One region of the Neobacillus sp. MER 74 genome, then DNA from elsewhere that is predicted to be linked to it. Evidence: a T-box and tRNA genes for the amino acid it is inferred to sense, from the RefSeq annotation. Region 1 holds a T-box; the other holds one or more tRNA genes.

Region 1 (4,739 bases):
CAGCAGCCATTTCTATAGGTTGTTCACCAACAAAAGTTATTGTGAAACATCTTCTTCCCAACATTTTATCTACTATTATTGTTCAAGCAACGATTACATTTGCAACGATGATTGTTGCTGAAACAGGTTTAAGTTTTCTTGGCTTTGGTGTACCGCAAGAAATTCCGAGTTGGGGAAATATGTTGAATTCAGCTAATGAGCCTGATGTTCTTCAATTCAAACTTTGGATTTGGGTACCGCCAGCATTAATCATCACAATAACCATTTTATCTATTAACTTTATCGGTGAAGGTCTAAAGGATGCCTTTAATCCAAAATCTAAACGTTAAAGATCTACCATTACCTGGTGGATTTTTTTTGTTGGCATTTTAAAATTCATTGTTGATTGCAGTTCATAAATGTAATTGGAGCAAAATATATATAAAGGAATAATTTAACTAAGGTCTGCCCATACTGATTTACAAACAGTTTCTTGAAGTGAGGGGTTGTACAATGTTGTATCTTCATGATGTATGGGTGAATTGGTTTGAAGGGGAAGAAAACGGTTACAATGTATGTCATTTCCATGAATGGCGTAAGGATGATGGCGTGGAGTTATTAGACCAAGTGCCATTGATGAAAGTTGAACCGATTTTGTTTAATTACATTGAAAATGATTTGTCAGAATTACCTCAACAGCTCTTAGATGATATCTTTCAGAAAGCGTATTTGAGGAAGAATCATGAAAGAGTTCAACTTGACTATTGTTTTGTAGTTACAGATGGAATTGGTATATTAGCCATTGATACCATTGGCTATAATATTCCAATCCGTAAAAGCCGATTAATTCCAAGACAAGAGCAGTTAGTTTACGAAATGATAAGTCAACATGAGGCTAATAAATACCACTTTTATGAGCAGCCAAAATCAAAAGACTATCACATTCTCTCACCTGAGCCGGAATTAATGAGAGGTTTAACAAGAAAAGAGCGTCAATTAAAACAACTATTATTTATGGCACTTGACCAATTACTCTCATCGAGTAATGAGGCAGAAGTTAGGTATTGGTACACTGAATGGTGTCCAGAAAATTATTCAACGATTCAAGCTTTAAATTTTGAAGCCGCATGGGAACAGTTATTTGAGGAAACAAAGTATGGATGGTCGAAGAGGCATGAAACATTTTGTGAAAATCTAATAAAAGGACAGCCATTTTTTGAAAAACTTTGGGAAATGGAACACGGTCCAAAAGTAAATTAAAAGCCTGACCCAACAGATATGCTACACATATCTGTTGGGATTCAGGCTTTTTTAAATTCTACCTCTTCTTACGGCCTAACCCCATAGCGTTTTCCATTTTCTTTAATGTCTTATTAGCCACTAAGTTTGCTTTTTCTGCACCTTCATCCAATATACGGTCAAGTTCGGGTGAATCAAGTAATTCATAGTATCTTTCTTGTATTGGTGTAAAGAAGTTGACAACGACATCGGCTAGGTCACTTTTAAAATCACCGTAGCCTTTCCCTTCGTACATTCCTTCAATTTCAGAAATAGTTTTTCCACCCAAGATAGAGTAAATTGATAATAGGTTTGATATGCCAGGTTTGTTTTCTTTATCGAATTTAACAATCCCTTCAGAATCTGTCACAGCACTCTTGATTTTTTTCACCATTTGCTTTGGATCATCTAAAGGTGTGATATTAGCTTTTTGGTTTGGATCAGATTTGCTCATTTTTTTCGTTGGTTCTTGCAGAGACATAATTCTTGCACCAACCTTAGGAATACTTATTTCAGGAATAGTTAAAATGTCTCTGTATTTTTTATTAAAACGTTCTGCTAAGTCACGAGTTAATTCCATATGCTGCTTCTGATCTTCGCCAACAGGAACTAAATCCGTATTATATAGAAGAATATCGGCTGCCATAAGAGGAGGGTAAGTTAATAAACTTGCTTGTACTGCCTCTTTCCCTGTGGATTTATCTTTGAATTGAGTCATTCTTTCTAATTCTCCAATATAGGCTACACACTGCATCAACCATCCCGCTTGAGCATGAGCAGGAACCTCCGACTGAACAAACAATGTGGCTTTGTTTGGATCAATTCCAACTGCTAGATACAATGCAGCTAAACTTCGGATATTTTTCCGCAGAATTCCTGGGTCCTGCGGAACGGTAATGGCATGCTGGTCTACGATACAAAAAAAGCAATTGTATTCGTTTTGCATTTCTACAAATTGTTTCAACGCTCCAATATAGTTACCGAGTGTTATCGTTCCACTTGGCTGAATACCAGAAAAAATCGTTTTCATAATCATTTCCTCCTAAAAAATATATAAAAAAACCATTCATCCCCTAAAACGAATAGGGACGAATGGTTCGCGGTACCACCCTAAATTACTCAAAAAAGAGTCACTCATTGCTAAAACCATCTCGAAGACAATTTAGCCACCTTTTAACGCAAGGTTACGTCTAATCCTACTTATATATAACATAGAAATAATTTGTTCAGATAGAGGCTCCAAAGTCCATTCCGTATTTATTCGTGTTTGTTTCCACCACCCACAAACTCTCTGATCCGAATGTAAATACGTACTACTCTTTATCATCGCCTTTTAAGCAACTATACAATTGTACTTATTATAATGAAACGAATAATTATTTTCAAGTCAGTTAAAAATAATATATGACAAGGGCAATAAGCATAAACAGTCCATTAATAAGCCCGTAAAAAGCTAAGGGCTTTTGGTTGAAAGTAACAAGTTCTGATAAAGGAGGTATTTCATCAAATCGTCTTTTATTATGACCTCTTTGAAACGCAAAACTGAAAGATTTTGAAATGACGTCATAAAAGCCTGAATGGATAGTATAAACAAGCAAGGAAGTAAGCAAGAGTCCTGCTGAAAAATAAAAAGATATATTGATATAGCTTAACAAGGACACTTTGTGATTGTTAATAAAAGAAATAAAAATAATCACTAGTTGTATGAATGCAATAATTAGGAGTTTTTTCTTAAGTTGATAATTCACTAAATAACCTCCAAAAGATTGATTTAATAGGGGTTTACTTAAGTATATTATATTAAAAATCCGTATAAGTCTAAATTATAACATAGGAAAATGTAATGATAACGTAAAGAATGTTTCTGAAATGTAAATAAACTTCAAAAAAATAATGTACAATTTCTAGAAAATATGTATAATAGAGAATGTAGTAATTTTTCAGAATAATAGAAAAGGGAGGTCTACTAGTGAAGAAATCAAAACTTTCACTACTATTAGTACTATCACTAGTTCTCAGCATGTTCCTTGCAGCATGTTCGGGCGGAAACAAGAATGAAGGTACGTCCAAAAATGAAGGCGATAATAAAGCCGGCACTGAAGAAACCCAATTAGCAGATGAGCAAGTCCTAAATGTTCTTGAGTCTGCAGAAATTCCTTCAATGGACAGCGTAATGTCTCAAGACGTATTGAGCTTCACAATGTTAAATGCTACAAACGAAGGTTTATATCGTTTAGATCCAGACCAAAAAGTTATTCCTGGCGTTGCTGAAGCAGCACCAACTTATAATGATGATAAATCTGTTATCACAATTAAATTAAAACAAGATACAAAATGGTCAAATGGTGACCCTGTAACTGCACATGATTTTGTATTTGCATGGCAACGTGCAATTGATCCTAAAGTTGCTGCTCCATACGGCGCATACTTCATGGAAGGCAAAATCAAAAATGCATCTGAAATTGTTGCTGGAAAAGCAAAACTTGATGATTTAGGTATTAAAGCAGTAGATGATTATACTTTGGAAATTACATTAGTAAGACCACTTCCATACATCGAATCTTACTTAACTTTCCCATTGTTCTTCCCACAAAACAAAAAGTTTGTTGAAGCGGAAGGCGATAACTATGCGAAAGATGCAACACACCTACTTTACAATGGTCCGTTTAAAATGACTAAATGGGATGGTCCAACAGGAACTGAGTGGGTATTAGAAAAGAATGCTGATTATGTAAATGCAAAGGACGTTACTTTAGAGAAAATTAACTTTAACGTTTCTAAAGATCCACAAGCATCTGCAAACGCGTATACTGCTGGTGAAGCTGATATCACACCAAAACTTGCACAAGCGGCAATTCTTTCACAATTTGAAGGACAAAAAGATTTACTTCGCTATCAAGAACCATCAATCTGGTGGTTAAAAATGAACGAAAAGAACCCAGCATTAAAGAATGTTAATATCCGTAAAGCAATTGCTTTAACTGTTGACAAAAAAGCTTTAACTGAAGATGTATTAGCAAACGGATCCATCCCTGCTGATTTCTTAGTTCCAAAAGGATTCTCTTTTGACACAAATAATAAAGACTTCCGTGAAACTACTGGAACTTACTTAAGCACTAACAAAGAAGAAGCTAAAAAGCTTTGGGAACAAGGTCTTAAAGAAACAGGACTTAAAGAAGTTAAGTTTACTTATGTAGGTCAAGATACTGAAACTTCAAAAGTAACTGATGCATTCGTTAAAGATCAGTTAGAGAAAAACTTACCAGGATTAAAAATTACAATCGAAGCAGTTCCTTTCAAAATTCGTATCGCTCGTGAAGATGCTGAAGATTATGATTTATTAATGGGTGGTTGGGGACCTGACTACGCTGACCCAATGACTTATATGGATCTATGGGTAACTAACGGCGGACAAAACCACATGAGCTATAGCAATCCTGAATTTGATAAGTTAATCAAATCAGCTAGTGAAGAACTTGTAG
Region 2 (4,739 bases), on a different contig from region 1:
AATTCATAATCTGCATATTCCTTGGAAGCATCTTCGATAATTTTTTGCTGTTCTTTTGTTAAGCTGTTATAAAACTTGCTGTTAATAATGAAAATATTAGGGCTAAACATATGTTTTGACTCTAAAACATCCGACTGAACTTCATACCATCCAGAAGCCCTCAAAGTTGCAATTGGATTATCCTGGCCATCAACAACCTTTTGTTCAAGCGCTGTAAATACTTCTGAAATAGGAAGCGGACTGACATTTGCGCCAAGAAGTTTTCCGAGAGTAATATAGTTAGGAATGTTTGGCATCCTTAATCGTAGTCCATCAAAATCATCCTGACTCTTAATTGGCTTGTTTGAAGAAAACATACGGAAACCATTTGCACTCCAGGCGAGCGGTTTCACACCATGTTGTTTTTCAAGATCTGCTGTTAGTTCTTTACCAATTTCTCCATTTAGAACTTTTTTGACATGCTCATAATCTTTAAAGAGGAATGGCCATTCTGGAACACCCATTTTTGGGATGTCAGCTTGCATAATTAAGCCCGGAATGCCCATTTCAATTGTCCCGTTACGAACCCCATCATAAAATTCCTTTTCCGCTCCAAGCGTACTATTTGGGTATATTTGAACCTTTAGGCTTCCTTTTGATTCTTCTTCAACAATCTTTTTGAACTTTTCTCTTAAAGCAACGTTTTGCGGATGGTTTTCAGCAAAATAATTTGCCACTTTTATTGTTTTAGCCGGTCCGGCTGAAGCTTCATTGGAAGACGATTTTTCTGTTGCTCCCCCGCAAGCCGAAAGAAGTAAAGAAGCACTAAGAATTACACCAGTCGCTACTGAAAATAACTTTTTCATTTAATCGCTCATCCCCCAATTAAAATGGTTTTTGTTTTTTTGAAAGCGGTATCATTTATACTAAAAAAAATTTATCACCACCTTTAGTTTTATATTATAAAACTTAGTTTTCATAATAAAACTAAAAACAAGAGACAAAATTAGTCTCGGAGTTTTATATTATAAAACTATATATAACTATTTAAAACTCTAACATCATCTTAATCTTTAACTTTCCGAATTGTCAATATCTTAATTTTCTTTATTTTTGGATATTTTTTAAAACAATTGTAAAGTGCTATATAATTCCCATAAAAAGGAAAATATTTCCTGAGATTATACCCCCAATTTTAAAAGTATAAACAAATTTTCTAACCCGAATGGATAACATAAAAATTGTAAATGAATAATTTGTGACATGTAACATTTCACATTTCATATTTCACAAGGTAATGTTAGAATAAAATAAATAATCAGTCAATTCTTTTTTATTGTCTTTTTTGTAATTTACTTTCACACAAGAAATTGACTACAAGTATATAATTCCCCTATAATTTATTAATAGTGTGACATGTTACATGTTAGGTATTGCAAATTACCTATGAATTTTGGGAGGTTAATTTACTATAATGATTGATACTTCTGCTCTTGCAACACAAGTATATAAAGAACTTCGAAATGAAATTATTTGCGGGATTTTTTCACCTGGAGAAAAATTGGATATCATTGAATTAGCAAATAAATATGGAGTAAGTCGATCACCCGTAAAAGAAGCGGTAAATCAATTGGTACATGATGGGTTAGTCGAAATATTTCCAAGAAAAGGAACATACATCACCCAATTACGTTTCAAAGATTGTATGGAGGCTCTCGATGCTCGATTTATGGTTGAAACATGGGCGGCAGCACAAGCTATTGAGCATTTATCAGATGAACAGATAGAAGATATGAAACAAATAATTGAAAAAATGGATTCACTATTGAGAGTACAGCCCTTTTCTTATGAGTCTTACAGTAAACTAGATAAGGAGTTCCATCAATTATTGGTGCAATATGCTAGGAATCATAAGGTTCAAAACATTTATGACAGTATTAACCCTATAATTTCACTAGCACGAGTTGGGTACAGTGAAGTTTTTGAAAATAGCTTAAAAAGACACAAAGATCATCATAATATGTTTGAAGCATTAAAAAATCGTGACCTCTCCTCCTTAATTGAAGCATTGCAACAACATAAGCGTTCCTTAGAAGAGGACATAAGGTTACATTGGAATGAACAATTATTTGGACCTATTGAAGAATCAAATTAGAAGCTGCAAAGTTTGTTTTCTATGGTGACCGACAAAACTGAAGAAAGCTCAGAAACATTGATATATCAACATTTCTGAGCTTTCTTTTCATTTAAAACGAACTTGAACTTAAAAAGTTCTATTTTGCTATTTAAATAATGTTATTCGTTTGTTAATTAGATAGGTTCTAGTATACTTACCTGTATTTCTTAGAATATATAAATTCTGTAATCGGAACTGTAACAAAAGTTATACCCACTACTATAACCAATGGATAATTATCAATTTCATTGAAACTGCCTGTACCTTCAGAAATAAACAATATTAAACCAGATAAAATCATGAGAACATAATAACCTATTTTGGCACTTTGGGTTTCAATATGCCTGTCTAATTCATCTTTCTCACCACCACCTTCATGATGGCCCCAATTAAGCAAATTAAAAAAATAGCTTAACGCTAGAAAACTAAAGAAAATACCAGCTGCATCTATAGTTCCATAACTAACCCATTTGTATAAGGTAAATCCTACAATGGATAGAAAAACAATAAAGACTAAAATAACGATAATACTTTTGGTTTTATTCATTCCTTTTTCCCCCAATCTCAGAGATAAATAAATCTTCCATGGCGACTCCCAATGTCCTTGCGATATCAAATGCTAACTGCAAACTTGGGTCATATTTATTGTTCTCGATAGCGTTAATCGTTTGCCTGCTTACATTGCATAATTCTGCTAACTTCCCTTGAGAAAGACTGCTTTTTTCTCTGTACTCCTTAATTCTATTTTCCATTCACTATGCCACCTTTAGATTTTATAAGGTGTAAAAGGTTTTTTACATCTTGATTATAAAATATGATAAATGGGGTGTCAAAGATATTTTACACTTCAAAATGCCATATCGATATTTACCCCCACCAGTGAACACGATTTGAAGTAATTTTGTCATGAAGGAAACTGCAAAGAATAACTTAAAGACAAACAAAAAACGCCTACTTACATTACTGTAAGTAGACGTTCAAAACGTTGATATAACTCAATTCTACTGCTAATTGACGATAAGAAAAAGTAATAAAATAAAGATACCGGTGATCGGGGTCGAACCGATACTCCTCACGGAACACGATTTTGAGTCGTGCGCGTCTGCCAATTCCGCCACACCGGCATAATAAAAATTTCATAAATAAAGCTATGAAATTTTAGTGGACAATATTCAACAGGGGCAGTAGGAATCGAACCCACACTGAAGGTTTTGGAGACCTTAGTTCTACCTTTAAACTATGCCCCTAAATGGTGGAGGGGGACGGATTCGAACCGCCGAACCCGGAGGGAGCGGATTTACAGTCCGCCGCGTTTAGCCACTTCGCTACCCCTCCACATATAAAAAACAAATGATAAAACTGGAGGAGGAAGAGGGATTCGAACCCCCGCGCGGTGTTACCCGCCTGTCGGTTTTCAAGACCGATCCCTTCAGCCAAACTTGGGTATTCCTCCATTATAATAATTAAAAAATCTTAATTGGTAGCGGCGGAGGGGATCGAACCCCCGACCTTACGGGTATGAACCGTACGCTCTAGCCAGCTGAGCTACACCGCCATAATATCGTCTTTAAAGTAATTGGTGGAGTCTAGGGGGATCGAACCCCTGACCTCCTGCGTGCAAAGCAGGCGCTCTCCCAGCTGAGCTAAGACCCCATAAGTTATTAGAAGAATGGTCGGGAAGACAGGATTCGAACCTGCGACCCCTTGGTCCCAAACCAAGTGCTCTACCAAGCTGAGCTACTTCCCGATAAAAAATGCGCCCTGAGAGATTCGAACTCCCGACCTTTTGATTCGTAGTCAAACACTCTATCCAGCTGAGCTAAGGGCGCAAATGAATTTAATTATTTTGTGGTGCCGAGGACCGGAATCGAACCGGTACGGTAGTCACCTACCGCAGGATTTTAAGTCCTGTGCGTCTGCCAGTTCCGCCACCCCGGCAATATCATGGAGCGGAAGACGGGATTCGAACCCGCGACCCCCACCTTGGCAAGGTGGTGTTCTACCACTGAACTACTTCCGCAAATTATGGTAAGTTATTTTGCTATCGCAAAAAACTTTGTTTATTTTACTTCGTAAAAAAACTTGGTGCGGGTGAAGGGAGTCGAACCCCCACGCCTTGCGGCGCCAGATCCTAAGTCTGGTGCGTCTGCCAATTCCGCCACACCCGCATATTATATTAAGTATGCTTCCGCTGATGTAATTCCAATAATTAAGAAGCATGGTGCCGGCGAGAGGACTTGAACCCCCAACCTACTGATTACAAGTCAGTTGCTCTACCAATTGAGCTACCCCGGCATATAGGTTTAAAATTTAAGAAACCGCCTGGCAACGTCCTACTCTCACAGGGACGCGTGTCCCAACTACCATCGGCGCTGAGAAGCTTAACTTCCGTGTTCGGTATGGGAACGGGTGTGACCTTCTCGCCAATGCTGCCAGACTATTTGAGGCTTCATTCCCTCAAAACTAGATAATGCTGAAGAAGTTTGTAAACTTGAGTTCACCTAGTATAATTGTCTAGCTCCAGCGTCCAGCAACTAGTGTCCTTCGGTCTTTTCCCTATGATAAGTCAACATCGAATCGCTAT

Evidence for each region. The T-box of region 1 lies ahead of trpS (tryptophan--tRNA ligase). A T-box ahead of a tRNA ligase gene usually reads a tRNA of that ligase, here a tRNA-Trp.
Region 2: it encodes a tRNA-Trp, which carries the amino acid that the T-box ahead of trpS (tryptophan--tRNA ligase) is inferred to sense. The anticodon was not compared.

The regions. Positions count from the first base shown of each region.
Region 1 covers NZ_JAMAUV010000001.1:635,101-639,839, reverse strand. The annotation lists gene opp4C (oligopeptide ABC transporter permease) at 1-329, shown strand, start outside; gene M3610_RS03145 (YjbA family protein) at 493-1,239, shown strand; gene trpS (tryptophan--tRNA ligase) at 1,298-2,290, opposite strand; T-box leader at 2,339-2,593, opposite strand; gene M3610_RS03135 (DUF3899 domain-containing protein) at 2,649-3,005, opposite strand; gene M3610_RS03130 (peptide ABC transporter substrate-binding protein) at 3,227-4,739, shown strand, end outside.
Region 2 covers NZ_JAMAUV010000026.1:45,937-50,675, forward strand. The annotation lists gene M3610_RS24145 (TRAP transporter substrate-binding protein) at 1-845, opposite strand, end outside; gene M3610_RS24150 (GntR family transcriptional regulator) at 1,454-2,134, shown strand; gene M3610_RS24155 (DUF2178 domain-containing protein) at 2,310-2,702, opposite strand; gene M3610_RS24160 (helix-turn-helix transcriptional regulator) at 2,695-2,907, opposite strand; tRNA gene M3610_RS24165 (tRNA-Leu) at 3,198-3,279, opposite strand; tRNA gene M3610_RS24170 (tRNA-Trp) at 3,332-3,402, opposite strand; tRNA gene M3610_RS24175 (tRNA-Tyr) at 3,406-3,490, opposite strand; tRNA gene M3610_RS24180 (tRNA-Ser) at 3,516-3,608, opposite strand; tRNA gene M3610_RS24185 (tRNA-Met) at 3,634-3,710, opposite strand; tRNA gene M3610_RS24190 (tRNA-Ala) at 3,733-3,808, opposite strand; tRNA gene M3610_RS24195 (tRNA-Pro) at 3,826-3,902, opposite strand; tRNA gene M3610_RS24200 (tRNA-Arg) at 3,911-3,984, opposite strand; tRNA gene M3610_RS24205 (tRNA-Leu) at 4,005-4,093, opposite strand; tRNA gene M3610_RS24210 (tRNA-Gly) at 4,101-4,175, opposite strand; tRNA gene M3610_RS24215 (tRNA-Leu) at 4,239-4,323, opposite strand; tRNA gene M3610_RS24220 (tRNA-Thr) at 4,375-4,450, opposite strand; rRNA gene rrf (5S ribosomal RNA) at 4,476-4,592, opposite strand.